One region of the Enterobacter sp. E14S genome, then DNA from elsewhere that is predicted to be linked to it. Evidence: predicted binding sites of a transcription regulator. Region 1 holds the regulator's gene; each other region holds the start of a gene.
The links. Region 1 encodes PurR, which represses purine synthesis genes. Its sites were predicted from a motif close to CANGCAAACGTTTGCNTG; they were not measured.

Region 1 (7,415 bases):
CAGCAGATCGCTAACGGTTGGCGGGGACATCTTTCCATCGCGGTGGATAATATCGTTAAGCCGGAACGCACCCGGCAGATGATCGTCGATTTCTACCGTCATTTCTCTGACGTTGAGCTACGGGTCTCGCAGGAGGTGTTTAACGGCGTCTGGGATGCGCTGGCGGACGGCAGAGCAGAGATGGCGATTGGGGCTACGCAGGCGATCCCGGTCGGGGGACGTTACGCCTTTCGCGATATGGGAATGCTGAGCTGGAAATGCGTGGTGGCAAGCGACCATCCGCTGGCGGCGATGGAAGGGCCGCTGAGCGATGACACGCTGCGCAACTGGCCGTCGCTGGTGCTGGAGGATACGTCCCGTTCATTGCCCAAGCGTATCACCTGGCTTCTGGACAACCAGCGGCGGGTGGTGGCCCCTGACTGGGAATCGTCGGCGACGTGCCTCAGCGCCGGGCTGTGCGTCGCGATGGTGCCCGTTCATTTCGCGCGTCCGCGCATCGATACCGGAGAGTGGGTTGAGCTGACGCTGGAGAATCCGTTCCCGGATGCGGCCTGCTGCCTCACCTGGCAGCAAAATGACGTCTCGCCTGCGATGGCCTGGCTGCTGGATTATCTGGGAGACAGCGAAACGCTAAACCGGGAATGGTTACGGGAGCCAGCGTAGCTGGCCCCGTAAAGCGATTAACGACGGTAGTCGCGGAACGGACCGTCCGCTACGGAACGGCGTTCGATAAGACGCGGGTGAACTTCAATGGACTGCGACTCTTCGCGCTTGTTGACGATCCTGTCCATCAGCATGTTGAAGGCCGTTTCGCCCAGCGAATCTTTCGGCTGGTGAATGGTGGTCAGCGCCGGGGTGAAGAAGCGCGCGTTACGCACGTTGTCATAGCCAATCACGGAAATATCCTGCGGTACGCGCAGGCCCAGCTCGTCGGCAGCGCAGAGCGCGCCCATGGCCATGATGTCGCCTCCGCAGAACACGGCGGTCGGACGGTGCGGCTGGGAGACGATCTGCTGCATCGCGCGGTAGCCCGACTCCGGCTCAAAGTCGCCCTGCACAATCCAGTTTTCCGGCACGGTGATCAGCGCTTCTTCCATCGCTTTCATAAAACCGGCCAGACGGCCCGCGCCGGTGTTGCGCTCCAGCGGACCGGGGATCACGCCAATCTCGCGGTGGCCGCGTTCGATCAGATAACGACCGGCCATATAGCCGCCTTCAAAGGCGTTATCGATAACGGAATCGGTGAAGTCTGCGCGCGCTTCGCCCCAGTCCATCACCACCATCGGAATATGGCGATACTCTTCCAGCATCGACAGCACGGATTCCGGATACTCGGAACACATCACCAGCAGGCCATCAACGCGCTTTTGCGCCATCATCGACAGGTAGGCACGCTGTTTTTCAATGCTGTTCCACGCGTTGCCCAGAATCAGGGTATAGCCTTTCTGGAAGCAGTTCTTTTCGACCGCTTCAATGATCTCGGCAAAATAGGCCGCTTCACTGCTGGTCGCCAGCAATCCAATGGACTTGGTGTGATTAACCTTGAGGCTACGCGCAACCGCACTTGGCGAATAGTGCAGCTCTTTGATCGCTGCCCAGACGGCGTTGCGCGTCTCTTCCGCCACAAAGCGGGTTTTGTTAATTACATGTGATACGGTTGTAGTGGAAACGTTTGCGCGTTTTGCTACGTCTTTAATTGTTGCCATTAAATGTCACTCCAGACCATATCCTAAGCTCCTGAAAAACCTGAAGGTAAACGTTTGCCTTCTCTCACCCTTATCTCGCAATGTTGAATTGCGGCACGCCGGGAAAACGACACGGGACGTCAGGAGGGGGTCAATGGCCGGTACGCTAATAAATTTAGCGTGGAATTTTGTCCTATCTTGATGAAAAGGGGAAGAGGTAAAGTGGTTATCAGTATAAATCCAGGAAGATTTTTGACGTAATCTGTGCAAAAATGAGCAAGCTCACTTTTCGTGTGGGGATTAAAAGGAGAAAAATTGATGAGTTCCGATCTTAAGTTTTCGCTGTTCACCACCGTTGTTGTGCTGGCTCTGATTGTTGCGGCCGGTCTGACGGCTGCGCTGCACTGATTTACGCGGAGGGAGAGCCTTCTCCCTCCCGACTCCCCGGATTGTTACTTCTCTGGCAAAAATCTTTTGCCATTTTGTTAACTTCTCATTTTTTGTGATTGATGTCATGCTTTCCGCTTCTTTGTTCTGTGTCACCACATGACACGGCATCCGGAGTTGACGCATGAAAATCAATTTTCCCCTGCTGGCCCTGGCGATTGGCGCTTTTGGGATTGGCACCACTGAATTCTCCCCGATGGGGTTACTGCCTGTTATTGCCCGGGGCGTAGATGTCTCTATCCCTGCGGCAGGGATGTTAATCAGCGCCTACGCTATCGGCGTGATGGTAGGGGCGCCGCTAATGACGCTTCTTCTTTCGCACCGCGCGCGCCGCAATGCGCTGATTTTCCTGATGGCGATTTTCACCCTGGGCAACGTGCTTTCGGCCATTTCGCCGGACTACACCACATTGATGCTGTCGCGTATTCTGACCAGCCTTAACCACGGCGCGTTCTTTGGGCTGGGGTCGGTCGTGGCTGCCAGCGTGGTGCCAAAACACAAGCAGGCGAGCGCCGTGGCAACCATGTTTATGGGGCTGACGATTGCCAATATCGGCGGGGTGCCTGCGGCAACCTGGCTGGGAGAAGCGATCGGCTGGCGTATGTCCTTCCTGGCGACGGCCGGGCTGGGCGTGATTGCGATGGTGGCGCTGTTCTTCTCCCTGCCAAAGGGAAGCGCCGGAGAACGTCCGGAAGTGCGTAAAGAGCTGGCGGTGCTGATGCGTCCGCAGGTGCTCTCCGCACTGCTCACCACCGTGCTGGGGGCAGGGGCGATGTTTACCCTCTACACCTATATTTCACCGGTACTGCATGATATCACCCACGCAACGCCTCTCTTCGTTACCGCGATGCTGGTGCTGATTGGCGTGGGCTTCTCGATTGGCAACTATCTCGGCGGGAAATTTGCCGACCGTTCCGTGAGTGGGACGCTGAAGGGCTTCTTAACCCTGCTGATTGTCATCATGGTTGCCATTCCGTGGCTGGCGCGTAATGAGTTCGGGGCCGCGATTGCGATGGTCGTCTGGGGAGCCGCCACTTTCGCCGTGGTGCCGCCGCTGCAGATGCGCGTAATGCGTGTCGCGCACGAGGCGCCGGGACTTTCATCTTCCGTGAATATCGGTGCGTTTAACCTGGGTAATGCCCTGGGCGCCGCGGCCGGTGGGGCCGTGATTTCAGGTGGTCTGGGATACAGCTTTGTGCCGGTGATGGGGGCGATTATTGCCGCGCTCGGCCTGATGCTGGTGATGATGTCGGGGCGTAAACAGCCTGAAGCAGCCTGCGCTGCGGAATAAACAAAAACGCAGAAGGGCGAACCCTTCTGCGTGTCTCTTACGCGGCGAAGTTCTTCGCAACAAAGTCCCAGTTAACCAGTGCCCAGAAGTGCTCCAGGTAGTTCGGACGCGCGTTGCGGTAGTCAATGTAGTAAGCGTGTTCCCACACGTCCACGGTCATCAGCGGCTTAGCGCTGGTGGTCAGCGGGGTACCCGCATTAGAGGTGGATACGATAGCCAGTTTGCCATCCGCCTCTTTAACCAGCCACGTCCAGCCAGAACCGAAGTTCTTGATGGCTGCATCGGTAAATTTCGCTTTGAAATCCGCGAAGCTGCCAAATGCGGCGTTGATAGCGGTAGCCAGTTCACCGACAGGTTCACCGCCGGCATTCGGCGCCAGGCAGTGCCAGTAGAAGGTGTGGTTCCACACCTGAGCGGCGTTGTTAAAGACGCCACCCTCTGAGCTGCGGACGATCTCTTCCAGCGTTTTGCCTTCAAAATCGGTGCCCTTGATCAGATTGTTCAGGTTGGTGACGTACGTCTGGTGATGCTTGCCGTAGTGATATTCCAGGGTTTCCGCAGAAATGTGCGGTGCCAGGGCGTCTTTTGCATACGGTAGTGCAGGTAATTCGAACGACATTGCTTCTCTCCTTATTGTATTTTGTGTTGCCAATAACCACACAGATAACATGGACAGGATAGCAAATTGAAAGGGTATGCAAAAGAGGAACTTACCCTGCCACGGATGCGGCAGGGCAGGGGTTAGCGAATGGTTTTCGGCGTCATCACGCGACGCGCGCCGACGTAGTGGCGTACCCAGTAGTCTTCACTGAGAGAGGTGATCTGAATATCCTGGCCGCTACGTGGAGACTGGATGAATTTACCGTTACCGACATACACGCCGACGTGGTCAGCCGTGCCGCGACCCTGGGTGCGGAAGAACACCAGATCGCCGTTTTCCAGCTCACCGCGGTCAACCGGTGAGGCATCGCGCAGGTGGTACATCTCATTGGCGGTACGAGGAATGCGGAATTTGACCAGATCTTTATAGGCGTAATAGACGAGGCCGCTGCAGTCAAACCCGGTACGCGGCGAGCTGCCACCCCAGTGATAAGGTTTGCCAATCTGCCCCATCAGTTTGTTCATCGCGGTCTTTTGCGCTTTCTGTACGCGCACTTTATGCACTTCCGCTATTTTCGTGACCTTCGCGCATTTCGCCTTGTGGCTTTTACGCGTGATGCATTTTTCAGTAACGAGGTTAGCGGTGGTTTGCGAAGCTTTACTTTTAGCGGAGTGGGCAGTGCGGGAAGGTTTTGTTTTCGTCTTGCTGGAAGCGGTCTGTTTCGTCTGAGCCGGTGTTTTTTTCTTGTCGTTCTTAGCGGTGGTTTTTTTCTTACGTTCTGTGGCTTTCACCAGATGGTTTTTTTGTACAGCAGAATGCCGCGCCTGCTGAGAGGCGTTTGCCACTGGCGTGAAAGTGAGTGAAGTAAACAGTAAAGCACAGAGCGTGATCGAGATTTTATTTATCCGCGCCACTGGGCAGTCCCCTGATAAATGCAGGTCATCAATAATACCCGCGTGTGATTTACAAAGCCCGTCGATTCTAATCTATAAAAACCCAGAAAGTTAATAGCATTTTTCAATCTACAATCGTGTTTCGTTAGCAAGTGCAAAAAAATTCATCGTTCTGTCGCACATTTGCCCACTCCCTAAGCAAAACCCTGACCGCCGCAGGGGTAAACACCATTTGCAATGCAACTTTTCGTGACTCGGGGTAGAATGTATAAACGTGACAAAAATGTTATTTTCCGATGCCAGTCTGAACCGCTACAATGTCAGACGAATGCCGTAACAGAAGTTAAAGGAAGCAAGACATGAGCACCACTATTGAAAAAATCCAGCGCCAGATCGCTGAAAACCCGATTCTGCTGTATATGAAAGGTTCTCCGAAGCTGCCAAGCTGCGGCTTCTCCGCGCAAGCGGTTCAGGCGCTGTCAGCCTGTGGTGAGCGTTTTGCTTACGTCGATATCCTGCAGAACCCGGACATCCGCGCTGAGCTGCCTAAGTACGCTAACTGGCCGACTTTCCCACAGCTGTGGGTTGACGGTGAGCTGGTTGGCGGCTGCGATATCCTGATTGAAATGTATCAGCGCGGCGAACTGCAGCAGCTGATCAAAGAGACGGCGGCGAAGTACAAAACCGAAGAGCCGGACGCAGAGTAATTTTCTGCGCAAATAAAAAAGCGACCTTATCAGGTCGCTTTTTTTTATTCTTCGCTGTCGCCCATCGGCAGCGGCCAGCCGCCAAGACGCTTCCAGCGGTTGACGATCTCACAGAACAGCTCTGCGGTGCGCTCCGTGTCGTATAAAGCGGAATGCGCCTGCGTACCGTCAAAAGGTATACCCGCCGTGATGCAGGCTTTAGATAACACCGTTTGTCCCAGAGCCAGGCCGCTCAGCGCGGCGGTGTCGAAGGTCACAAAAGGATGGAAGGGGTTGCGTTTGAGCGCGGCGCGCTCCGCGGCGGCCATGGTAAAGCTGTGATCGAAGGTGGCGTTATGGGCCACCATGATGGCGCGGCTGCAGTTACTCTCTTTCATGCCTTTACGCACCATTTTAAAAATGGCGTGCAGCGCATCATATTCACTGACTGCGCCACGCAGCGGGTTGTGCGGGTCGATACCGTTAAACGCCAGCGCTTCCGGCTGTAGGTTTGCCCCTTCGAAAGGTTCAACGTGGAAATGCAGCGTGGTGTCCGGTGTAAGCCAGCCCTGTTCATCCATCTTCAGCGTGATGGCGGCAATTTCGAGCAGCGCATCGGTTTTAGCGTTAAATCCGGCTGTTTCAACATCAATGACAACGGGATAAAAACCACGAAAACGGTCGCACAGACCGCTAAATTGAGCGTTATCGGACATCAGGGTCTCTTACAAGGGGAAAAAGCAGAGCGCATTATGGCAAATTTTGCAGGGTGATGCAGTAAAACTACGGGCGCATGTTGCGCCCTGAGGGATCAGTTGCCCAGACCGCGACCCGCGTCTTTGGCTTCAATCAGCTCGATTTTGTAACCGTCCGGATCTTCCACGAACGCAATCACGGTGGTGCCACCTTTTACCGGGCCCGCTTCGCGCGTAACGTTACCGCCGTTGCTGCGAATGCGCTCACACGCTTCGGCCGCGTTGTCCACTTCCAGCGCGATGTGGCCGTAGGCGGTGCCCAGCTCATAGCTGTCTACGCCCCAGTTGTAGGTCAGCTCGATCACCGCTTCATCCGTTTCCGGGCCGTAACCCACGAACGCCAGCGAGTATTTGTATTCCGGGTTTTCGCTGGTGCGCAGCAGCTTCATGCCCAGGACGTTAGTGTAGAAATCAATGGAACGTTGCAGGTCGCCAACGCGCAGCATGGTGTGAAGTAGGCGCATAATTTCCTCATTAACCAATGGAATAGACTGTCTTTTTGAACAGAAACGATGTTTTAGTATAGCGGCGAAGTATCGCCGCTATCAATGAACAATGGCGAGATTACAGAGAAGGGTAGTCGGTGTAGCCTTCCGCGCCGCCGCCGTAGAAGCTTTCCGGGCGCTGCGGGTTCAGGGCCGCTTTTTTCTGCAGACGGGCAACCAGATCCGGGTTGGCGATGTAGTCGCGGCCAAACGCGACGGCATCGATCAGCCCTTTGCCGATCAGGTCTTCGGCTTTCTCCGGAGTATAAGCCCCCGCACCGATGATCACCCCGTGGAAACGCTCGCGCACTTTCTGACGGAAAGCGTCCGTGTAAGGCTTACCGCCAGCCCAGTCCGGCTCGGACATGTGCAGATAGGCGATGCCACGTTTAGCCAGTTCTTCGATCAGGTACAGGGCATCGGCTTCTTCGTTCGGACCGTTGTCGACGTTCTGGAAAGAACCGATTGGAGAGACGCGGATCCCGATACGATCCGGGCTCCACTCCTGGCACACGGCATCAACCACTTCCAGCACCAGTCGAGCGCGGTTTTCAACGCTGCCGCCGTACTGG
Region 2 (7,415 bases), on a different contig from region 1:
CAGAACAGCGAGCTGCCGGAATCGGCGCATACGGCGTCGTTCGCGGAAATTGAAGCCGCGCGCGGTGAGATCTCATTAACCTATTTTGAATACGGCACCCTGTCGGCGCTGTGGCTGTTCAAACAGGCGCAGCTGGATGTCGTGATCCTTGAGGTCGGCCTCGGCGGACGTCTTGATGCGACCAATATGGTGGATGCGGATGTGGCGGTGGTCACCAGCATCGCGCTGGACCATGTCGACTGGCTTGGACCGGATCGTGAAAGCATTGGCCGCGAGAAGGCCGGTATTTTCCGGGCGAATAAACCCGCCGTGGTCGGCGAGCCGGACATGCCGCACACCATTGCTGATGTGGCAAACGAGAAGGGCGCGCGTCTGCTGCGCCGCGGCGTTGACTGGAATTATGAAGTTAAGGATAACGGCTGGCGCTTCAGCGATGCCCGGGGCGCGCTGGACAACCTGCCGCTGCCGCAGGTGCCGCAGCCGAACGCGGCCACCGCGCTGGCGGCACTGCGCGCCAGCGGATTAGCGGTCAGCGAGCAGGCAATCCGCGACGGCATTCAGAGCGCAATTCTGCCCGGGCGTTTCCAGATTGTCAGCGAATCACCGCGCCTGATTCTGGACGTGGCGCATAACCCGCATGCGGCGGCGTATCTCGCGGGACGTCTCAAATCGTTATCAAAAACCGGGCGCGTGCTGGCGGTTATCGGTATGCTTCATGATAAAGATATCGGCGGGACGCTGGCCTGCATGGAGAGTGTGGTCGATAGCTGGTATTGTGCTCCTCTGGAGGGGCCGCGCGGCGCGACGGCTGAGCAATTGATGGAACATCTCGGCAAAGGCGCAATCTATAGTAGCGTGGCTCAGGCCTGGCATGCCGCGATGGCGGATGCTAAACCAGAAGATACCGTGCTGGTGTGTGGTTCATTCCACACGGTGGCACATGTCATGGAAGCGATGGACGCGGGGAGAACCGGTGGCGAGTAAGTTTCAGAACCGTTTAACAGGAACCATTGTGCTGGTCGCGCTCGGGGTGATTATTCTCCCGGGGTTGCTCGACGGGCAGAAAAAGCATTATCAGGACGAGTTTGCCGCTATTCCGCTGGTGCCGAAACCGGGTGACCGCGATGAGCCGGATATGCTGCCCGCGGCGACGCAGGCGCTGCCTGCTCAGCCTCCGGAAGGGGCGGCGGAAGAGGTGCGTGCAGGCGATGCCGCCGCACCGTCGATCGATCCGTCACGCCTGGCGGCAGCGAGCAGCAGCGATATCGATCCGGTGCCGGTAGAGCAGCCTAAACCTGTTGAAAAACCGAAGCCGGTTGAGAAGCCGCAGCCGAAACCGCAGCGGGATAAAGCCGCAGAGCAGCTGGCTGCCGCGTCAGAAACCCCACCGCCGGCAAAACAAGACGCGGCACCGACCGGTAAAGCTTACGTTGTGCAGCTCGGCGCGCTGAAAAACGCCGACAAAGTTAACGAGGTGGTGAGCAAACTGCGCAGCGCGGGATATCGTGTTTACACTTCACCTTCTACGCCGGTGCAGGGTAAAATTACCCGTATCCTCGTGGGGCCAGAAGCGTCCAAAGATAAGCTTAAAGGTTCGCTCGGTGAGCTGAAGCAGATCTCCGGCCTGAGCGGTGTGGTAATGGGCTACAGCGCGAACTGATAAGATCTTACCACTCCCCGGAGTAGCTTGCTCCCTCTCCCTTGAGGGAGAGGGCCGGGGTGAGGGGGGAGCAGACGTCCACAGAGACGTCAAATGGACCGTGGCGTTGAACATTTTTTCAGCGCCTTTTTTATTTACGCGCGGGAAGGAAATCCCTACGCAAACGTTTTCTTTTTCTGTTAGAATTCGCCCCGAACTGGATGACAGGGCGTTAAATCGTGGGACACATATGGTCTGGATTGATTACGCCATCATTGCGGTGATTGGTTTTTCCTGTCTGGTTAGCCTGATCCGTGGCTTTGTTCGTGAAGCGTTATCGCTGGTAACCTGGGGTTGTGCTTTCTTTGTTGCCAGTCATTACTACACTTACCTGTCTGTCTGGTTCACGGGCTTTGAAGATGAACTGGTCCGAAACGGAATTGCCATCGCGGTGCTGTTTATCGCAACGCTGATTGTCGGCGCTATCGTGAATTACGTGATAGGTCAGCTGGTCGAGAAAACCGGTCTGTCAGGAACGGACAGGGTGCTCGGGATCTGTTTCGGGGCGTTACGAGGCGTGCTGATTGTGGCCGCGATCCTGTTCTTCCTGGATACCTTCACCGGGTTCTCCAAAAGCGAAGACTGGCAGAAATCGCAGCTCATTCCAGAGTTCAGCTTCATCATCAGATGGTTCTTTGACTATCTGCAAAGCTCGTCGAGTTTTTTGCCCAGGGCATAAACCCTGAGATGTGGCTTAACGAGGAAAAGACGAATGTGCGGTATTGTCGGTATCGCCGGTTTCATGCCGGTAAACCAGTCGATTTATGACGCGTTAACGGTGCTTCAGCACCGTGGGCAGGATGCTGCGGGTATCATCACCATTGATGCAAACAACTGCTTCCGTTTACGCAAGGCAAATGGCCTGGTAAACGATGTGTTTGAAGCCCGCCATATGCAGCGTCTGCAAGGTAATATGGGGATCGGTCACGTTCGTTATCCTACTGCTGGCAGTTCCAGCGCCTCTGAGGCACAGCCTTTCTACGTCAACTCACCGTATGGCATCACCCTTGCTCATAACGGCAACCTGACCAACGCGCATGAGCTGCGTAAAAAGCTGTTCGAAGAGAAACGTCGCCACATTAACACCACCTCTGATTCTGAAATTCTGCTCAATGTGTTCGCCAGCGAGCTGGATAACTTCCGTCACTACCCGCTGGAAGCAGACAACATCTTTGCTGCCATTGCCGCGACCAACCGCCAGATCCGCGGCGCGTACGCCTGCGTGGCGATGATCATTGGTCACGGTATGGTTGCCTTCCGCGATCCAAACGGCATTCGTCCCCTGGTGCTCGGCAAGCGCGACCTTGGCGATGGCCGTACCGAATATATGGTTGCCTCTGAGAGCGTGGCGCTGGATACCCTGGGCTTTGAGTTCCTGCGTGACGTTGCGCCGGGCGAAGCGGTCTATATCACCGAGAAGGGCCAGCTGTTTACCCGCCAGTGTGCCGATAACCCGGTCAGCAACCCGTGCCTGTTTGAATACGTTTACTTTGCCCGCCCAGATTCCTTCATCGACAAGATTTCCGTCTACAGCGCGCGCGTCAACATGGGCACGAAGCTGGGCGAGAAGATTGCCCGCGAGTGGGACGATCTCGACATCGACGTGGTTATTCCTATCCCGGAAACCTCCTGCGATATCGCGCTGGAGATCGCCCGCATTCTGGACAAGCCATACCGTCAGGGCTTCGTGAAGAACCGCTACGTTGGCCGCACCTTTATCATGCCGGGCCAGCATCTGCGCCGTAAGTCCGTGCGCCGCAAGCTGAACGCCAACCGCGCGGAATTCCGCGACAAGAACGTTCTGCTGGTGGATGACTCCATCGTTCGCGGCACCACCTCTGAGCAGATTATCGAGATGGCGCGCGAAGCGGGTGCGAAGAAAGTTTACCTGGCCTCTGCCGCGCCGGAGATTCGCTTCCCGAACGTTTACGGCATCGATATGCCAACCGCCAACGAGCTGATCGCTCACGGCCGTGAAGTGGATGAAATTCGCCAGATCATCGGTGCCGACGGCCTGATTTTCCAGGATCTGAACGATCTCATCGACGCGGTGCGTGCCGAGAACCCGGAAATTCAGCAGTTTGAATGCTCCGTGTTCAACGGTATTTACGTGACCAAAGACGTTGACCAGCAGTATCTCGACTATCTTGATTCGCTGCGCAACGACGATGCGAAAGCCGTTCAGATGCAGAACGATCTTGAAAGCTTAGAGATGCACAACGAAGGTTGATGCTCCGGCAGGTGAGGGCGAACGCCCTCACTTGCAACTCCCCGCAAAATCCTGCACAGTCTGCCCTGAAATCAGTAAGGGCGAAAATCATGAAACGACTCATTGTTGGGCTCAGCGGCGCCAGCGGCGCGATTTACGGCGTACGTCTGTTACAGGTTCTGCGTAACGTGGCGGAAGTCGAGACCCATCTGGTGATGAGCCAGGCGGCGCGACAGACCCTCTCTCTGGAAACCGATCTCTCCCTGCGCGATGTTCAGGCACTTGCGGACGTGGTTCACGATGCCCGTGATATCGCCGCCAGCATCTCCTCAGGCTCGTTTAAAACGGCCGGCATGGTTATCCTGCCCTGTTCGATTAAAACGCTCTCCGGCATTGTGAACAGCTATACCGACACCCTGGTGACGCGCGCGGCGGATGTGGTGCTGAAGGAGCGTCGTCCTCTGGTGCTCTGCGTGCGGGAAACGCCGCTGCACCTCGGCCACCTGCGTTTGATGACCCAGGCCGCCGAGCTTGGCGCCGTCATCATGCCGCCGGTACCGGCGTTTTATCATCGCCCGACCTCGCTGGATGACGTGATTAATCAGACCGTTAACCGCGTGCTGGATCAGTTTGACATCGACCTGCCAGAAGATCTCTTCACCCGCTGGCAAGGGGCCTGATTCTGTGCACAAACAGAGTGCATGAAAAGAGACGTTGCCCTGTTTCAGGGCAATTATGCAACGGCGATCATATCCTCGACATTTAATTCGTTTTTTCCCTTTTTCTCTTTCCGGTTCGTTCGGCAGACCTGCTATCTTTCACCATTAAGGCAATATCGCAACGTTTTATTAACATATTTAACGTCGAAGTTTTGACCAGACGGCAATGTGGCATAAGACCTGCAAGATGAAGCCTGCAACACAACACACAACACAATACATAATAAAATCACGGTACTTGAGGGTAAATGTATGAAGAAGACGGTTCTGGCTCTGTCTTTGCTCGTGGGGTTAAGTGCGGCAGCAGGTAGCTACGCAGCTCTTCCACAGACGGTTCGTATCGGTACAGACGCAACCTACGCGCCATTCTCTTCCAAGGATGCGAAAGGCGATTTCGTGGGGTTTGATATCGATCTGGGAAATGAAATGTGCAAACGCATTGCGGTGAAATGCACATGGGTGGGCAGCGACTTTGACGCGTTAATCCCGTCGCTGAAAGCCAAGAAAATCGACGCCATTATCTCTTCTCTCTCCATCACCGAAAAACGCCAGCAGGAGATTGCCTTCTCTGACAAGCTCTACGCTGCGGATTCTCGGCTGATTGCGCCAAAAGGCTCCCCGATTAAGCCAACCATCGACTCGCTGAAAGGCAAGCATGTTGGCGTGCTTCAGGGGTCGACGCAGGAAGGTTATGCCAATGCGACCTGGCGTGAGAAGGGTGTAGACGTGGTGGCTTACCAGAACCAGGATCTGATTTACTCTGACCTGGCCGCAGGCCGTCTGGATGCGGCATTCCAGGACGAAGTCGCCGCGAGTGAAGGCTTCCTGAAACAGCCTGCGGGTAAAGACTACGCGTTTGCGGGCCCTTCGGTAAAAGACAAAAAATACTTTGGTGACGGCACCGGTATTGGCCTGCGCAAGGATGATACCGAGCTGAAAGCCGCCTTCGACAAAGCCTTTGCAGAGCTGCGTAAAGACGGTACTTACGACAAACTGGCGAAGAAATACTTCGACTTCAACGTATACGGTGAATAATACCTGGCGCTAACGCACCGCAAAGGTGCGTTACGGGAGCGGTTGACTCAATGCGGTGCATTTGTTGCACCGTATTGGATCGCTTTGTGCATACTTACGCATTTATAATGCAAAAGTTCCCGCCTGAAGGGCATTAGTCTTTGCCTGACAGAGGGGATTAATGGCACATTAGCACCACCCCGTCGTCGTAAAAATCCCGTATGAAGACAGTTTGTTGAGGACAAATATGAAAAAACTCGTGTTGTCACTATCTCTTGTTCTGGCCTTTTCCAGCGCCACCGCGGCATTCGCAGCCATTCCGCAGAAAATTCGGATTGGTACCGATCCAACCTATGCGCCGTTCGAATCGAAGAATTCAAAGGGTGAACTGGTCGGTTTTGACATCGATCTCGCCAATGAGCTGTGCAAACGCATCAAAGCACAGTGTACCTACGTTGAGAACCCGCTGGATGCGCTGATCCCGTCCCTGAAAGCGAAAAAAATCGACGTAATCATGTCCTCGCTCTCCATCACCGAAAAACGCCAGCAGGAGATTGCCTTCACCGACAAACTCTACGCGGCCGATTCTCGTCTGGTAGTGGCTAAAGCTTCTGACATTCAGCCAACGCTGGAGTCCCTGAAAGGCAAACGCGTCGGCGTGCTGCAGGGCACCACGCAGGAAACCTACGGCAACGAACACTGGGCGCCGAAGGGGATTGAAATCGTCTCCTATCAGGGCCAGGAAAATATCTACGCTGACCTGACGGCAGGCCGAATTGATGCGGCATTCCAGGATGAAGTCGCGGCAAGCGAAGGCTTCCTGAAAACGCCGGTGGGTAAAGATTACAAGTTTGGCGGCCCGTCCATTAAGGACGTGAAGTTGTTTGGTGTGGGCACCGGCATGGGACTGCGCAAAGAAGACAACGAGCTGCGTGAGGCACTGAACAAAGCGTTTGCTGAAATGCGCGCTGACGGCACCTACGACAAGCTGGCGAAAAAGTACTTTGATTTTAATGTTTACGGCGGCTAATCGCCCCGTCAAATAACGTGCGGCCCCTCCCGCTGCGGGAGGGGAAAAGACACGGTTCCACCACTCACGATACGACAGGGCTCGCGGTATGCTGTACGGATTTTCTGGCGTTATTTTACAGGGCGCGCTTGTCACCCTTGAGCTGGCTATCAGCTCCGTGGTGCTGGCGGTGCTGATAGGTCTGGCAGGCGCAGGGGCGAAGCTTTCAGCTAACAAACCGCTGGCGCTAATTTTTGAAGGCTACACCACGCTTATTCGCGGCGTTCCCGATCTGGTGCTGATGCTGCTTATCTTTTACGGTCTGCAGATTGCGCTGAACAGCGTAACGGACGCGATGGGCATGGGACAAATTGATATCGACCCGATGGTGGCCGGTATTATTACCCTCGGTTTTATCTACGGTGCCTACTTCACCGAAACCTTCCGTGGTGCCTACATGGCCGTGCCGAAAGGCCACATTGAGGCGGCAACCGCATTTGGTTTTACCTCTTCACAAACGTTTCGTCGGATTATGTTCCCGGCCATGATGCGCTATGCGCTGCCGGGTATCGGCAACAACTGGCAGGTTATCCTCAAAGCGACGGCGCTGGTCTCGCTGCTCGGTCTGGAAGACGTCGTGAAAGCGACTCAGCTGGCGGGCAAGAGCACCTGGGAGCCGTTCTACTTTGCGGTAGTCTGCGGCGTGATTTATCTGGTCTTTACGACCGCCTCCAATGGTGTGCTGCTTCTGCTCGAGCGTCGCTA
Region 3 (7,415 bases), on a different contig from region 1:
CCGTGGTGAGCGTGATGGAAAAGCATGGCGTTCAGTGGTTGATCCACGGTCATACCCATCGTCCTGACGTCCATTCCCTTATCGCCAACGGCGAAGCGGCCCATCGCGTGGTGTTGGGTGCCTGGCACACCGAAGGCTCCATGGTCAAAGTCACGCCAGAGGGCGTGGAGCTGATCGCGTTTCCATTTTAACCCCTCACACCATCATTCTATTTTTTTGAACAATATCGGCAAATTGTTTCGATTTTAATCAGCCCGTGGTCGGCCTATTATTTATCACATCAGGGCGACACGCCCTATCCCAGATAAAATACTTAAGGAATACGACCATGAAATCTATCAAAACTTTCGTTGCAGTTGCCGCTCTCTCCCTGGTTTCTTTCGGTTCTTTCGCTCAAAGCGTGAGCGCAACCGCCTCTACCCTTGACCGCGCAGAAGCGAAAATTGCCGCGCAGGCCGCCGAGCAGAATGCCTCTTATAAAATCACGAGCGCGAAGGTCAACAACCGCGTGTACATGACCGCGGAACTGACTAAATAAAAACCCTGATTGCCGTGCCGCCAGCTAAGACGTGCGACAGCGACAATACGATGAGGAAGGAACAGAGAATGAAAAACATCAGCATCGTAAGTACCCTGCTGCTGGCAGTCGTGGTGTCCACTGGCGCACAGGCCGCGGAGAATCGCTTCTCCGTGCCAAAATCGGGCTCGAATGCCGACACCAGCATGGTGAATCATATCGATGTCAGCCGCGCGTTCGACAACGAGAACCTGTCCGCAGGGGATCTTCAGTAACATCACATAAAAGACCGCCATCGTGCGGTCTTTTTTGTTATCGCTTTCTCGCCATAACTGCTCGTCTTTTAACCGCGCAACCGTTTTCCTTGCCCGTATAACATGCTATTCTCTGTGCCCTCGAAAGCAGTGTGTTTCGCACCACAGGAGTTTTAAGACGCATGTCTTCCCGCAATAATCCGGCGCGTGTCGCCATCGTGATGGGGTCCAAAAGCGACTGGGCTACCATGCAGTTCGCCGCCGAAATCTTTGAAATCCTGAATGTTCCGCACCACGTTGAAGTGGTCTCCGCGCACCGTACACCGGACAAACTGTTCAGCTTCGCCGAAAGCGCCGAAGAGAACGGCTATGAGGTGATCGTTGCCGGTGCGGGCGGCGCAGCACATCTGCCAGGCATGATTGCCGCCAAAACCCTGGTGCCGGTACTGGGCGTTCCGGTCCAAAGCGCCGCGTTAAGCGGTGTGGATAGCCTCTACTCCATCGTCCAGATGCCGCGCGGTATTCCTGTCGGCACGCTGGCGATTGGTAAAGCGGGTGCTGCCAATGCCGCCCTGCTGGCGGCGCAAATTCTTGCGACGCACGATAAAGCATTACACCAGCGTCTGGCGGAGTGGCGTAAAGCCCAGACCGACGAGGTGCTGGACAATCCGGACCCGCGGGGTGCGGCATGAAGCAGGTTTGCGTCCTCGGTAACGGCCAGCTGGGCCGTATGCTGCGTCAGGCCGGTGAGCCGCTGGGTATTGCCGTCTGGCCCGTCGGGCTGGACGCCGAACCGGAAGCCGTACCGTTCCACCAGAGCGTGATCACCGCCGAGATCGAACGCTGGCCGGAAACGGCTCTGACCCGCGAGCTGGCGCGTCATAACGCCTTCGTTAACCGCGACGTGTTCCCGATCATCGCCGACCGTCTGACGCAGAAGCAGCTGTTCGACAAGCTCGGTCTGCCGACCGCGCCGTGGCAGCTCCTGTCCGATAAAAGCGAGTGGAATGACGTTTTCGCGATGCTGGGCGAGCTGGCAATCGTGAAGCGCCGCGTGGGCGGTTACGACGGCCGCGGCCAGTGGCGCCTGCGTGCAGATGAAACGGCAGAACTACCGGACGACTGCTACGGCGAGTGCATCGTTGAGCAGGGCATTAACTTCAGCGGTGAAGTGTCGCTGGTTGGCGCGCGCGGGCACGACGGGCATACCGTCTTTTATCCGCTGACGCATAACCTGCATCAGGACGGCATTCTGCGCACCAGCGTCGCCTTCCCGCACGCCAATGCTGACCAGCAGGCGCAGGCGGAAGATATGCTCTCTGCCATCATGCACGAACTCGGGTATGTGGGCGTCATGGCGATGGAGTGCTTTATCACCCCGTCCGGTCTGCTGATCAACGAACTTGCGCCGCGCGTGCACAACAGTGGGCACTGGACGCAAAACGGCGCGTCCATCAGCCAGTTCGAGCTGCACCTGCGCGCGATCGCCGACCTGCCGCTGCCGCAGCCGGTGGTGAACAGCCCGTCGGTGATGATCAACCTGATCGGCACCGATCTGAACTACGACTGGCTGAAGCTGCCGCTCGTGCATCTGCACTGGTATGACAAAGAGGTCCGCGCGGGTCGTAAGGTCGGTCACCTGAACCTGAACGACAGCGACACGGGCCGCCTGAGCGCTACCCTGGAAGCGATGATCCCGCTCCTGCCGCCGGAATATGCGAGCGGTATTGTCTGGGCACAGTCAAAGCTCAAGTAAGACATCTGCGCCGGGGAGTTGATCTTCCCCTTCCCCGGCGTACAATCCCCGCCCATTGCTGCTGAGTTTTCTTCTGGAATAACCATGAACGATGGAACGGACTATCGCGCGATCCTCGCGTCTGATACCCCTTTAATCGACGTTCGCGCGCCGATCGAATTTGCCCAGGGCGCGATGCCTGCGGCGATCAACCTGCCCTTAATGAACGACGACGAGCGCGCCTCCGTCGGTACCTGCTATAAACGCCAGGGCCCCGAGGCCGCACTGGCGCTCGGCCATCAGCTGGTGAACGGCGAGACGCGTGAGGCACGCATCAACGCCTGGCGGGAAGCCAGCCTTGCCCATCCTGAGGGCTATCTCTGCTGCGCGCGCGGCGGCCAGCGTTCGCATATCTCTCAGGCCTGGCTGAAAGAGGCGGGCGTCGACTACCCGCTGATCCGCGGCGGCTATAAGGCCCTGCGTCAGACGGCGATTCAGGTTACCATCGAGCAGTCACAAAAGCCGATGGTGCTGATTGGCGGCTGCACCGGAAACGGTAAAACCCTGCTGGTGAAGCAGCATGCGCAGGGTATCGATCTGGAAGGGCTGGCGCACCATCGCGGTTCGTCGTTTGGTCGCACGCTCACGCCGCAGCTTTCCCAGGCCAGCTTTGAAAACCACCTTGCGGCTGAGCTACTGAAAAAAGACGCCGCGCGCTGGGTGCTGGAAGACGAGGGCCGGATGATTGGCTCCAACCACCTGCCGGAGTGCCTGCGCGACCGCATGGCTGAAGCCCCTATCGTTGTCGTCGAAGACCCCTTTGACGTCCGCCTTGAGCGCCTGCGCGAAGAGTATTTCGACCACATGTGGGCGGATTTTTCTGCTGCCTACGGTGAAGACGCGGGCTGGAAGGAGTACAGCGAGTATCTGCACCACGGCCTGTTCGCCATCCGCCGCCGTCTGGGGCTGCAGCGGTATGCAGAATTCACCGCGCTGTTAGATTCCGCGCTGCTGGAACAGCAACGCTCCGGCAGCACAGAGGCGCACTTCAGCTGGCTTGCGCCGCTGCTGAAGGACTATTACGACCCGATGTACGGCTATCAGCTGGAGAAAAAGGCGGAGAAGATTGTGTATCGCGGGACGTATGGCGAGGTCGCTGACTGGCTTAATCGCTAAAACAAAGCCGGGTGGCGAGGTAAAAGCAAAACGGCAACCAGGGTTGCCGTTTTTAATGTTTGTTCCCTCTCCCCGTGGGAGAGGGTCAGGGTGAGGGCATCAGGCCGCACCCTACAAGACGACTTAGAAGTCGTAGCGCAGACGCACCAGGTTCATGTCGCCCAGGTTGTCGGTGCTGGAGGTGAACACGTGTTCGTAATCCACGCGGAAGCCGTAATCCAGCTGGAAGCTGATACCCACGCCGTTGTCGATGCGCTGGTAGTTACGGCCGTTCACGTACTGAATGCGGTCGCCCATGAAGTATGGCTGGATGGATTTAACCGCGTACTGACCGATTGGGAACTTGTAGCCCGCAAAGTATTCAATACCCCATGCATCACCGGCGAAGTAGTCGTTAACAGACACTTTTTTGGTGGTCAGGAAGTTCTGGTACCAGCCGCCGCCAGCGGAGAAGGTCCAGTTGTCCGGCGTCCAGCTCAGCGCGGTACCGAGGATGTTCTGGTCGTAGGTTTTGCTGTCGCCGTTATCCGGGTTACGCATGTCCGCACGGGTGTAGTTCCACGCGGCGCCCCAGGTCAGGTCGGTGGTCAGGTGGTAATCCAGACCCAGCGAGCCGCCGCCTTTACGCTTGTAGCGCAGGCCGTTGCCCGGCAGGTATTCGCTGTCTTCAAACAGGTAGGATGCATAAATGTCGGCATCACCCACGGTTTTCTTATATTTCAGCATCTGGCGTGAACGGTAAGAACCGTCGTAATCGCCGTTGATCCCGTTACCTGGCGCCTGACCGATCATGTCGTAGTCCCAGATATCGGTTTTCGCGCCCACCACATCATAGTAAACGCTGTTCTGTTGACCGAAGGTCAGCGTACCCCAGGTATCGCTCTTCAAACCGGTGTAGAGCATACGACGCGTGGTGTCGTGTGCGCCGTCGGCGTAGTGGTGATCCCAGTTAAACTGCGCAGGAATATTGACACCCAGCTCGTAGTAGCTGATCCAGCTGATGTCATCAAACAGGTAGTAATCAGCCGCGAAACGGAAACGGGTGCCGCCGTCAAAGCCGTTACGCTTGTAGCTGTTTTTACCGTCGTCGCCGGTCATGTTCTGGAACTGAGGACGGATACTGCCGCCAACGGTGAAGTTCAGGCGGCTCAGCGGATTACCCGCCTGAGGATCCTGCTTAAGAACGGTGATTTCCGCCTGAGAAGCGAAGGTAGTCAATGCCACTGCCGCGCCGATCGTTGCCGCCAGCGCTGATTTTTTTATAGTCATTATTTTTCCTTAATAGACACGCTGCTAAATATTTAGCGGGTGAATATTAACTGGAAATAATCGGGCCGTGTGGTCGGGTTTTTAATGTTTTGTGCTACTAAATGAGTGGGTATTATCACTTTGTGCTATTTAAACGCTGCGCACCGGCATTAAAACCCGGCGCGCAACTATCACGGTTCTAAATCAACTCGCAAACTGACGGAACAGGGCTTTCCCCTTTAACAGCCGCGTGCCAAGCCAGCCTCCGCAGAGAGAAAGCAGCACCGCGCCGCTGAGAGGCAGGACCAACCAGAGACGCCAGTCAGGCTCCCACGGGAAGTCGAAAACCTTTGTCTGCAGCACCGCCAGCGCCGTCTCTGCGCCAATGGCCGCTACCAGACCCGCCACCAGCCCCAGCAGCGCAAACTCGCTCCATAGCGTCATCCGCAGCAGTCGCTTTCCGGCCCCCAGCGTGCGGTAGACCACCAGCTCCTGATGGCGCTGGCGCATCCCCACCTGCACCTGGGCCAGCAGCAACAGCACGCCGCAGATCGTCACCAGCACCACCATGACCTCCAGCGCGCGGCTCACCTGCTCCAGCACCTGCCCTACCTGCTTCAGGATCGCGCCAATATCCAGCAGGCTGACCGTCGGAAACTCCCGGTTGAGCTGGGTCAGCATGCCGTTGCCGTTTTCCCAGCGGAAGCTTGTCAGCCAGCTCTGCGGCTGCCCGTCCAGCGCGCCCGGCGGGAAGATAAAGAAGAAGTTTGGCCTCAGGCTTTCCCAGTCCACTTTACGCAGGCTGGTGACTTTCGCAGTAAAATCCTGGGTATCGCCGGTAAAGGTGACGCTGTCCCCGAGCTTCACGTTCAGCCGCGTCGCCAGCCCCTCTTCCATCGAGACTTCCCCCGCTTTCGGCGGCCAGGTGCCGGCGGTTATCGGGTTATGGTCAGGGCGTTTCTCCTGCCAGGTCAGGTTCAGCTCGCGGTTCAGCGACTCGTCCTTATTCCCCTCCGCTGGCTGGCCGTTGATCTGCGTCAGACGCGCGCGCACGATGGGATAGAACGACTCAGGGATAATGTGATGCTCCGCCAGGAAGCCCTTCAGCGGCGTGACCTGCTCAGGGGCAATGTTGATCAGGAAATAGTTCGGACTTTCCGGGGGAAGCTGCTGCTGCCAGCGATCCAGCAGATCGCCGCGCAACACTAACAGCAGCGCCAGCAGCATAAACGACAGCGAAAACGCCGACAGCTGGCTGAGCGTTGACCACGGCTGATGCAGCAGGCGGTTGACCGCCAGGCGCACGGGCAGCGATTTTACCGTCAGCCTCTTCAGGACGTTGAGCAGTAACCAGCCCAGCACGCCGCACAGCAGCGCCAGCACAACCGCCCCGGCCAGTACCGCCCACAGCAGCGTGCTGCCCCCCATCAGCCACGCCATCAGCCCCACCGCTACGGCAATAATCACCGGAAGGTAGAACTTCAGCGGCCAGACGTTCGCCACCACATCGTTGCGAAGCACGCGCAGCGGCTGCGTGGCGAGCAGCAGGCGGTAGGGGCGTAGCCCCACCAGCAGCGAAATCACCGTCATCGCGCCGATTGCCCACAGCCACGGCCAGAGGCTGGCCGGCGGCAAAGCGGCCGGGAGCACCGGCTTCAGCATCACCATCAGCAGTTTTTCAAACAGCAGCCCTATTATGCCGCCGGTCAGCGCCGACAGAACCAGAAGCATCAGCCACTGGCCGACAATCAGCTTGCGCAGCTGCGCCCTGCCCGCCCCCAGGGTTTTGAGGATTGCCACCAGGTCGTAGCGGCTGCGGCAGTAATGCCCCATCGCCACGGCAACCGCCGCCACCGCCAGCAGCAGGGTCAACAGTGCCGAAAGCAGCAGGAACTGCTGAGAACGCTCAAGAGATTTACCGAGCGCTCCTTCGTCCTGCTCCAGCCCGTACCAGCGGTGCTCTGGTTTGAGCTGCGGCAGAAGCCATTTTTCGTACGCGGCAAGCTGGGCAGGCGTGCCGCCAAACTTATAGCGCCAGGTGACGCGGCTTCCCGGCTGAACAGCATGGGTTGCCGCAACATCCGCGGTGTTCATCAGCAGGCGCGGCGCGAGCTGGAAGGGGTTAAAGCCGGAATCGGGCTCCTGCACCACTTCCCCGGCAATGTTGAGGGTGGCGTCGCCGACGTCGATGCCATCGCCGGGTTTCAGGTTCAGAAGCGCCATCAGACGTGATGCCAGCAGCACCGTGCCGGGCTTTGGCTTCAGCCCTGGCGGGTTGGTCTGCAGTTCGCCGTACATCGGGTAGATATCATCGACGGCTTTAACGCTGGCGAGCTGCGGCGTGTCGCCCGCAAAGGTCATGGTCTGGAAGCTTATCTGCTCCCCCACCTTCAGCCCTTCTTTACGCGCCTCTGCAATCCAGCCCGACGGCACAGGGCGGGAGCTTTGCAGCGCCCGGTCACCCGCCATAAACTCCCGGCTCTGC
Region 4 (7,415 bases), on a different contig from region 1:
TGAGGTGGCGTCCGCAAAAAAATCGCGGGATTATACCGCTTTTTTCGGATTAGGCCATACCCATGTTGCTTGACGTATATCAAGCAAAGTGATTTAGAGACAAAAAAACCGGAGGCGAGACTCCGGCTTGGGTGCGGGGTTCTGCCCGGTGGCGCTGCGCTTACCCGGGCCTACGTGTAGTGTAGGTCGGGTAAGCGTTAGCGCCACCCGACAACTACAGGTTCTCGCCGTTGCTCGCAATCACCTGCTTATACCAGTCGAACGATTTCTTTTTACTGCGGTTCAGCGTGCCGTTCCCTTCATTGTCTTTATCCACAAAGATAAAGCCGTAGCGTTTTTTCATTTCGCCCGTGCCGGCAGACACCAGGTCGATACAGCCCCACGGGGTATAGCCCATCAGATCCACGCCATCTTCCACCACCGCTTTTTTCATCTCGCGGATGTGGGCGGCCAGATAATCAATACGGTACTGGTCGTTCACCGTGCCGTCGCTCTCCTGCACGTCGATCGCGCCAAAGCCGTTCTCAACGATAAACAGCGGCAGCTGGTAGTGATCCCAGAACCAGTTCAGGGAGTAGCGCAGCCCGACCGGGTCAATCTGCCAGCCCCAGTCGGATTTCTGCACGTACGGGTTAGAGACCAGGCTCTTGCTTTCGTCGTAATCCAGCTGCGGGTTATCCGCCGTCGCCTTGGTGGCGAAGGACATGTAGTAGCTGAAGCCGATGTAATCGACGCAGCCCTGCTTCAGCGCGGCTTTATCTTCTTCGGTAATATCCAGCGCGAAGCCGCGACGTTCGAAGTAGTTGAGCAGGTGCTGTGGGTACCTGCCGCGCACGTGTACGTCGGTGAACCAGTAGCGGCGGTGCATGGCGTTCATCGCCATCATCATATCGTCCGGCGCGCAGGTCAGCGGGTAGATAGGACACATGGCAATCATGCAGCCAATCTGCAGCGACGGGTTAATCTCGCGCCCCGCCTTCACCGCCAGGGCGCTGGCCACGAGCTCATAGTGCGCCGCCTGGAACATCACCGGTTCACGGTCTTCACCCGGCGCGTACTTCAGCCCGGAGTTGGTGAACGGCGCAAAGTCTTCGTGGAAGTTGGCCTGGTTGTTGATCTCGTTAAAGGTCATCCAGTACTTCACCTTATGCTGGTAGCGCTGGAACACCACTTTTGCAAAACGAACGAAGAAGTCGATCAGCTTACGGTTGCGCCAGCCGCCGTATTCCGTAACCAGATGGAAAGGCATCTCGAAGTGAGACAGGGTGATAACCGGCTCGATGCCGTACTTCAGGCATTCGTCGAACAGATCGTCATAGAATTTCAGGCCAGCCTCGTTAGGCTCAAGCTCGTCGCCTTTCGGGAAGATCCGCGTCCAGGCAATAGAGGTGCGGAAGCATTTGAACCCCATCTCGGCAAAGAGTTTGATGTCTTCTTTATAGCGGTGGTAGAAATCAATGGCTTCATGGTTAGGATAATTTTTCCCCTCCAGCACGCCGTTGGTGATTTCACGCGGCACGCCGTGCGCCCCCGCGGTCATGACATCGGCAACGCTCACGCCCTTGCCGCCCTCTTTCCAGCCGCCTTCCAGCTGGTGCGCCGCAACGGCCCCGCCCCACAGAAAATCTGCTTTAAATCCCGACATTCGCTTTCCCTCATTCTGCGTTATTTTCTGCAAAAACAATTACAGAAACCGGTTTCAGTTCGATGATGTGCAAAGGGCAAAGCTGTTGCAAGCAGTTCTCAGAAACCGGTTTCATTTTCGTGAACAGAGTCAAGTTTGGCTGCATTCACGAGGCACACAGAAAAAAAGATCCCCACGTCCAGAATAGGCTCGCAAACGTTTGCCTGGACTGTTAGAATTGCGCCGATTTTTCTTACTAGCTATGCAATCGCGTGGGGATTTAAGCCGTGACCAACAAAACTTCTCTCAGCTACAAAGATGCCGGTGTTGATATTGACGCAGGTAATGCGCTGGTTGACCGAATCAAAGGTGTGGTGAAAAAAACCCGCCGCCCGGAAGTGATGGGTGGTCTGGGTGGATTCGGCGCACTGTGCGCGCTGCCGCAAAAATATCGTGAACCTGTTCTGGTCTCGGGTACTGACGGTGTAGGCACCAAACTGCGCCTGGCGATGGATTTAAAACGTCACGACACGATCGGTATCGATTTGGTCGCGATGTGCGTGAATGACCTGGTGGTACAGGGCGCAGAGCCGCTGTTCTTCCTCGATTACTACGCGACCGGCAAACTGGACGTGGATACCGCAGCCAGCGTGATTAGCGGTATCGCCGAAGGCTGTCTGCAGTCCGGCTGTGCGCTGGTCGGTGGTGAAACCGCAGAAATGCCGGGCATGTATCACGGCGAAGATTATGACGTCGCGGGCTTCTGCGTCGGCGTAGTAGAAAAATCAGAAATTATCGACGGCAGCAAAGTGGCCGATGGCGATGTGCTGATCGCGCTCGCCTCCAGCGGCCCGCACTCCAACGGCTACTCCCTGGTGCGTAAAATCCTCGAAGTGAGCGGCTGTGACCCGCTGACCACCGAGCTGGACGGTAAACCGCTGGCCGACCATCTGCTGGCGCCGACCCGCATCTACGTGAAAAACGTGCTTGAGCTTATCGAGAACGTCGACGTTCACGCTATCGCTCACCTGACCGGCGGCGGCTTCTGGGAAAACATCCCGCGCGTCCTGCCGGATAACACCCAGGCGGTGATCGACGAATCCTCATGGCAGTGGCCAGCCGTGTTTAACTGGCTGCAGACCGCGGGCAACGTGAGCTCTCACGAAATGTACCGCACCTTTAACTGCGGCGTGGGCATGGTTATCGCCCTGCCGGCAAGCGAAGCGGATAAAGCGGTTAAGCTGCTGACTGAAAAAGGTGAAAACGCGTGGAAAATCGGTACGATTAAAGCCTCCGATTCCGAACAGCGTGTGGTCATTGAATGAAAAACATCGTGGTGCTCATTTCCGGCAACGGAAGCAATTTGCAGGCAATCATAGACGCCTGCAAACAGAAGAAAATCAATGGCACCATTCGGGCAGTTTTCAGCAACAAGGCCGACGCGTACGGCCTTGAGCGTGCGCGGGAAGCAAACATTCCCGCGCACGCGCTGGAAGCCAGCCAGTTCGCCGGGCGTGAAGCCTTTGACCGCGAGCTGGTGCATGAGATTGATGCCTACGCGCCGGACGTGGTCGTGCTGGCGGGCTATATGCGTATTCTGAGCCCGGCCTTCGTCGAACACTTCGCCGGTCGTCTGCTGAATATCCACCCTTCCCTGCTGCCAAAATATCCCGGCCTGCACACCCATCGCCAGGTTCTGGAAAACGGCGATGATGAGCACGGCACCTCCGTGCATTTCGTTACCGACGAGCTGGACGGCGGTCCGGTGATCCTGCAGGCCAAAGTTCCGGTCTTTGACGGCGATAGCGAAGAAGACGTGACCGAACGCGTGCAGACCCAGGAACACGCCATTTACCCGCTGGTGGTCAGCTGGTTTGTCGACGGGCGTCTCGAGATGCGCGACGGCGCAGCCTGGCTGGACGGCGTGAAGTTACCCCCGCAGGGTTATGCGGCGGAAGAGTAGTTTGTTACGTCGGGTGGCGCTGCTGCGCTTACCCGACCTGTTCATTGCATTACCCGATATTCCCTTCTCCAACCTTCTAAAATCCCCAACAAAAAAAATAACTGTCATACTTTTCTGGCACTGTTGGACATATCGTGGAAATGCTCGCCATAATAAGGACGAGACGGATTTACCACGTCCTGTGATTGAACTGGAGTGTGAGCTGTAATGGGTCAGGAAAAGTTATATATTGAGAAAGAGCTAAGCTGGTTAGCATTTAACGAACGTGTACTCCAGGAAGCGGCAGACAAAAGTAACCCGCTTATCGAGCGCATGCGTTTTTTGGGCATTTATTCCAACAACCTGGATGAGTTCTACAAGGTTCGCTTTGCCGAGCTGAAAAGACGCATCATCATCAGCGAAGAACAGGGCTTAAACTCGCACTCGCGGCATCTGCTGGGCAAAATCCAGTCCCGCGTGCTGAAAGCCGATCAGGAATTTGACGGCCTGTATAACGAGCTGCTGCTGGAGATGGCGCGCAATCAAATCTTCCTGATTAACGAACGCCAGCTTTCCGTTAACCAACAAAACTGGCTGCGCCACTACTTCAAACACTACCTGCGCCAGCACATTACCCCGATTCTGATCAACCGCGAAACCGATCTGGTTCAGTTCCTGAAGGATGATTACACCTACCTGGCGGTGGAAATTATTCGCGGTGAGTCTATCCGTTACGCGCTGCTGGAGATCCCGTCCGACAAGGTGCCGCGCTTTGTGAACCTGCCGCCGGAAACCCCGCGCAGACGCAAGCCGATGATCCTGCTGGACAACATCCTGCGCTACTGCCTGGACGACATCTTCAAAGGCTTCTTCGATTACGATGCGTTAAACGCCTACTCGATGAAGATGACCCGTGACGCCGAATATGACCTGGTGCACGAGATGGAAGCCAGCCTGATGGAGCTGATGTCCTCCAGCCTGAAACAGCGCCTGACGGCCGAGCCGGTCCGTTTTGTCTATCAGCGCGATATGCCGGACGCCATGGTGGAGATGCTGCGCGAGAAACTGACCATTTCGCGCTATGACTCCATCGTGCCGGGCGGTCGTTACCACAACTTTAAAGACTTTATTGGCTTCCCGAACGTCGGCAAAGCCAATCTGGTGAACAAGCCGCTGCCGCGCCTGCGCCATCTGTGGTTCGATAAATTCCGCAACGGATTCGACGCCATTCGCGAACGCGACGTGCTGCTTTACTATCCGTATCACACGTTTGAGCACGTGCTCGAACTGCTGCGTCAGGCCTCGTTCGATCCGAGCGTGCTGGCGATCAAAATCAACATTTACCGCGTGGCAAAAGATTCCCGCATCATCGACGCGATGATCCACGCGGCGCACAACGCCAAAAAAGTCACCGTGGTGGTTGAGCTGCAGGCGCGCTTCGACGAAGAGGCCAACATTCACTGGGCGCGCCGTCTGACGGAAGCCGGTGTGCACGTCATCTTCTCCGCGCCGGGGCTGAAAATTCACGCCAAGCTGTTCCTGATTTCCCGTAAAGAGGGCGACGATGTGGTGCGTTATGCCCACATCGGTACCGGGAACTTTAACGAGAAAACGGCGCGAATTTATACCGACTACTCGCTCTTAACCGCCGACGCCCGCATCACTAACGAAGTGCGCCGGGTCTTTAACTTTATCGAAAACCCGTACCGTCCGGTGAGCTTTGACTATCTGCTGGTCTCGCCGCAGAACTCGCGCCGCCTGCTGTACGATATGATCGATAAAGAGATCGCCAATGCCCAGAAAGGGCTGTCGTCCGGCATCACGCTGAAGCTTAACAACCTGGTCGACAAAGGGCTGGTGGACAGGCTGTATGCAGCGTCCAGCTCCGGCGTGCCGGTTAACCTGCTGATCCGCGGCATGTGCTCGCTGATCCCGGAACTGGAAGGCATCAGCGACAATATTCGTGTGATCAGCATTGTTGACCGTTACCTTGAACACGATCGGATCTATATTTTTGATAATGCGGGTGATAAACAGGTCTATCTCTCTTCGGCAGACTGGATGACGCGCAATATTGACTACCGTATTGAAGTCGCGGCACCGCTGCTGGATCCGCGTCTGAAGCAGCAGATCCTCGACATCATCGAGATTCTGTTCAGCGATACCGTGAAAGCACGCTATATCGACAAAGAACTCAGTAACCGCTATGTACCGCGCGGCAACCGCCGCAAAGTGCGGTCGCAACTGGCGATTTACGACTATATCAAATCACTCGAGCAACCCGATTAACCTATGCCGATAAATGATAAGACCCCACGCCCGCAGGAATTCGCCGCGGTCGACCTTGGCTCTAACAGTTTCCACATGGTCATCGCCCGTGAGGTGGATGGCGCGCTGCAGATCATCGGTCGTCTGAAGCAGCGCGTACACCTGGCGGATGGTCTTGATGAACGCAGCATGCTCAGCGAAGAGGCGATGGAGCGCGGGTTAAACTGCCTGTCGCTGTTTGCTGAACGCCTGCAGGGCTTCTCGCCCTCCAGCGTGTGCATCGTGGGCACTCACACCCTGCGCCAGGCCCTGAACGCCCCGGAGTTTCTCAAGCGGGCCGAAAAAGTGATCCCCTACCCGATTGAGATCATCTCCGGCAACGAGGAAGCGCGTCTGATTTTCATGGGCGTTGAGCACACCCAGCCGGAAAAAGGACGCAAGCTGGTTATCGATATCGGCGGTGGCTCAACGGAGCTGGTGATCGGCGAAGACTTTGAGCCGCGTCTGGTGGAAAGCCGCCGTATGGGCTGCGTCAGCTTCGCGCAGATGTATTTCCCGGGCGGCACCATCACCCGCGAGAACTTCCAGCGCGCGCGTATGGCGGCTGTCCAGAAGCTGGAAAATCTGGCCTGGCAGTACCGTATTCAGGGCTGGAACGTGGCGCTGGGCGCGTCGGGCACCATCAAGGCGGCGCATGAAGTGCTGCTGGCGATGGGTGAAAAAGACGGGTTTATCACGCCAGAACGCCTGACGTTGCTGACCGAAGAAGTGCTGAAGCATAAAAGTTTTGACGCCTTAAGCCTGCCGGGTCTTTCCGACGAGCGTAAAGCGGTATTCGTGCCGGGGCTGGCTATTCTCTGCGGCGTGTTTGATGCCCTCGCCATAAAAGAGCTGCGTCTGTCGGACGGCGCGCTGCGTGAAGGCGTGCTGTATGAGATGGAAGGCCGCTTCCGCCATCAGGATATTCGCAGCCGCACCGCGCAAAGCCTGGCCAACCAGTACAACATCGACCGTGAACAGGCGAAGCGCGTGCTGGACACCACGGTGCAGATGTACGAACAGTGGCAGGAGCAGAATCCGAAGCTCGCGCACCCGCAGCTTGCCGCGCTGTTGAAATGGGCCGCGATGCTGCACGAGGTGGGGCTGAACATCAACCACAGCGGGATGCACCGCCATTCGGCCTACATTCTGCAAAACAGCGATCTGCCTGGCTTCAACCAGGAGCAGCAAACCATGATGGCGACCCTGGTGCGTTATCACCGCAAGGCCATCAAGCTCGACGACCTGCCGCGCTTTACGCTGTTCAAGAAAAAACAGTTTCTGCCGCTTATTCAGCTGCTGCGTCTGGGCGTGCTGCTCAATAACCAGCGTCAGGCCACCACCACGCCGCCTACGCTGAAGCTTAAAACCGACGACCATCACTGGACGCTGAGCTTCCCGCACGACTGGTTCAGCCAGAACGCGCTGGTCCTGCTGGACCTGGAAAAAGAGCAGCAGTACTGGGAAGCGGTCACCGGCTGGTTGCTCAAAATTGAAGAAGAGAGCGCCGACGTCGCCGCGTAACGGCTCAGGCGTCCGCGG

Region 2: cvpA (colicin V production protein) is a predicted target of PurR. The motif match lies at 1,817-1,834, and genes of this name have one in related genera.
Region 3: purE (5-(carboxyamino)imidazole ribonucleotide mutase) is a predicted target of PurR. The motif match lies at 866-883, and genes of this name have one in related genera.
Region 4: purM (phosphoribosylformylglycinamidine cyclo-ligase) is a predicted target of PurR. The motif match lies at 1,834-1,851, and genes of this name have one in related genera.

Annotation. Positions count from the first base shown of each region.
Region 1 is NZ_JBVODQ010000001.1:172,132-179,546, forward strand. It holds gene punR (DNA-binding transcriptional activator PunR) at 1-663, shown strand, start outside; gene purR (HTH-type transcriptional repressor PurR) at 681-1,706, opposite strand; gene cydH (cytochrome bd-I oxidase subunit CydH) at 2,004-2,093, shown strand; gene ACZ6J2_RS00885 (MFS transporter) at 2,257-3,423, shown strand; gene sodB (superoxide dismutase [Fe]) at 3,461-4,042, opposite strand; gene ACZ6J2_RS00895 (C40 family peptidase) at 4,165-4,938, opposite strand; gene grxD (monothiol glutaredoxin 4) at 5,277-5,624, shown strand; gene rnt (ribonuclease T) at 5,669-6,319, opposite strand; gene gloA (lactoylglutathione lyase) at 6,415-6,822, opposite strand; gene nemA (alkene reductase) at 6,923-7,415, opposite strand, start outside.
Region 2 is NZ_JBVODQ010000002.1:250,427-257,841, forward strand. It holds gene folC (bifunctional tetrahydrofolate synthase/dihydrofolate synthase) at 1-984, shown strand, start outside; gene dedD (cell division protein DedD) at 974-1,660, shown strand; gene cvpA (colicin V production protein) at 1,890-2,378, shown strand; gene purF (amidophosphoribosyltransferase) at 2,412-3,929, shown strand; gene ACZ6J2_RS06405 (UbiX family flavin prenyltransferase) at 4,019-4,588, shown strand; gene argT (lysine/arginine/ornithine ABC transporter substrate-binding protein ArgT) at 4,880-5,662, shown strand; gene hisJ (histidine ABC transporter substrate-binding protein HisJ) at 5,889-6,671, shown strand; gene ACZ6J2_RS06420 (histidine ABC transporter permease HisQ) at 6,760-7,415, shown strand, end outside.
Region 3 is NZ_JBVODQ010000005.1:218,402-225,816, reverse strand. It holds gene lpxH (UDP-2,3-diacylglucosamine diphosphatase) at 1-191, shown strand, start outside; gene ACZ6J2_RS13540 (YdgH/BhsA/McbA-like domain containing protein) at 329-538, shown strand; gene ACZ6J2_RS13535 (hypothetical protein) at 607-792, shown strand; gene purE (5-(carboxyamino)imidazole ribonucleotide mutase) at 954-1,463, shown strand; gene purK (5-(carboxyamino)imidazole ribonucleotide synthase) at 1,460-2,527, shown strand; gene mnmH (tRNA 2-selenouridine(34) synthase MnmH) at 2,612-3,682, shown strand; gene ACZ6J2_RS13515 (porin) at 3,806-4,951, opposite strand; gene ybbP (putative ABC transporter permease subunit YbbP) at 5,135-7,415, opposite strand, start outside.
Region 4 is NZ_JBVODQ010000002.1:109,797-117,211, reverse strand. It holds gene ACZ6J2_RS05760 (6-phospho-beta-glucosidase) at 215-1,645, opposite strand; gene purM (phosphoribosylformylglycinamidine cyclo-ligase) at 1,912-2,949, shown strand; gene purN (phosphoribosylglycinamide formyltransferase) at 2,946-3,587, shown strand; gene ppk1 (polyphosphate kinase 1) at 3,795-5,855, shown strand; gene ppx (exopolyphosphatase) at 5,859-7,397, shown strand; gene ACZ6J2_RS05735 (bifunctional diguanylate cyclase/phosphodiesterase) at 7,402-7,415, opposite strand, start outside.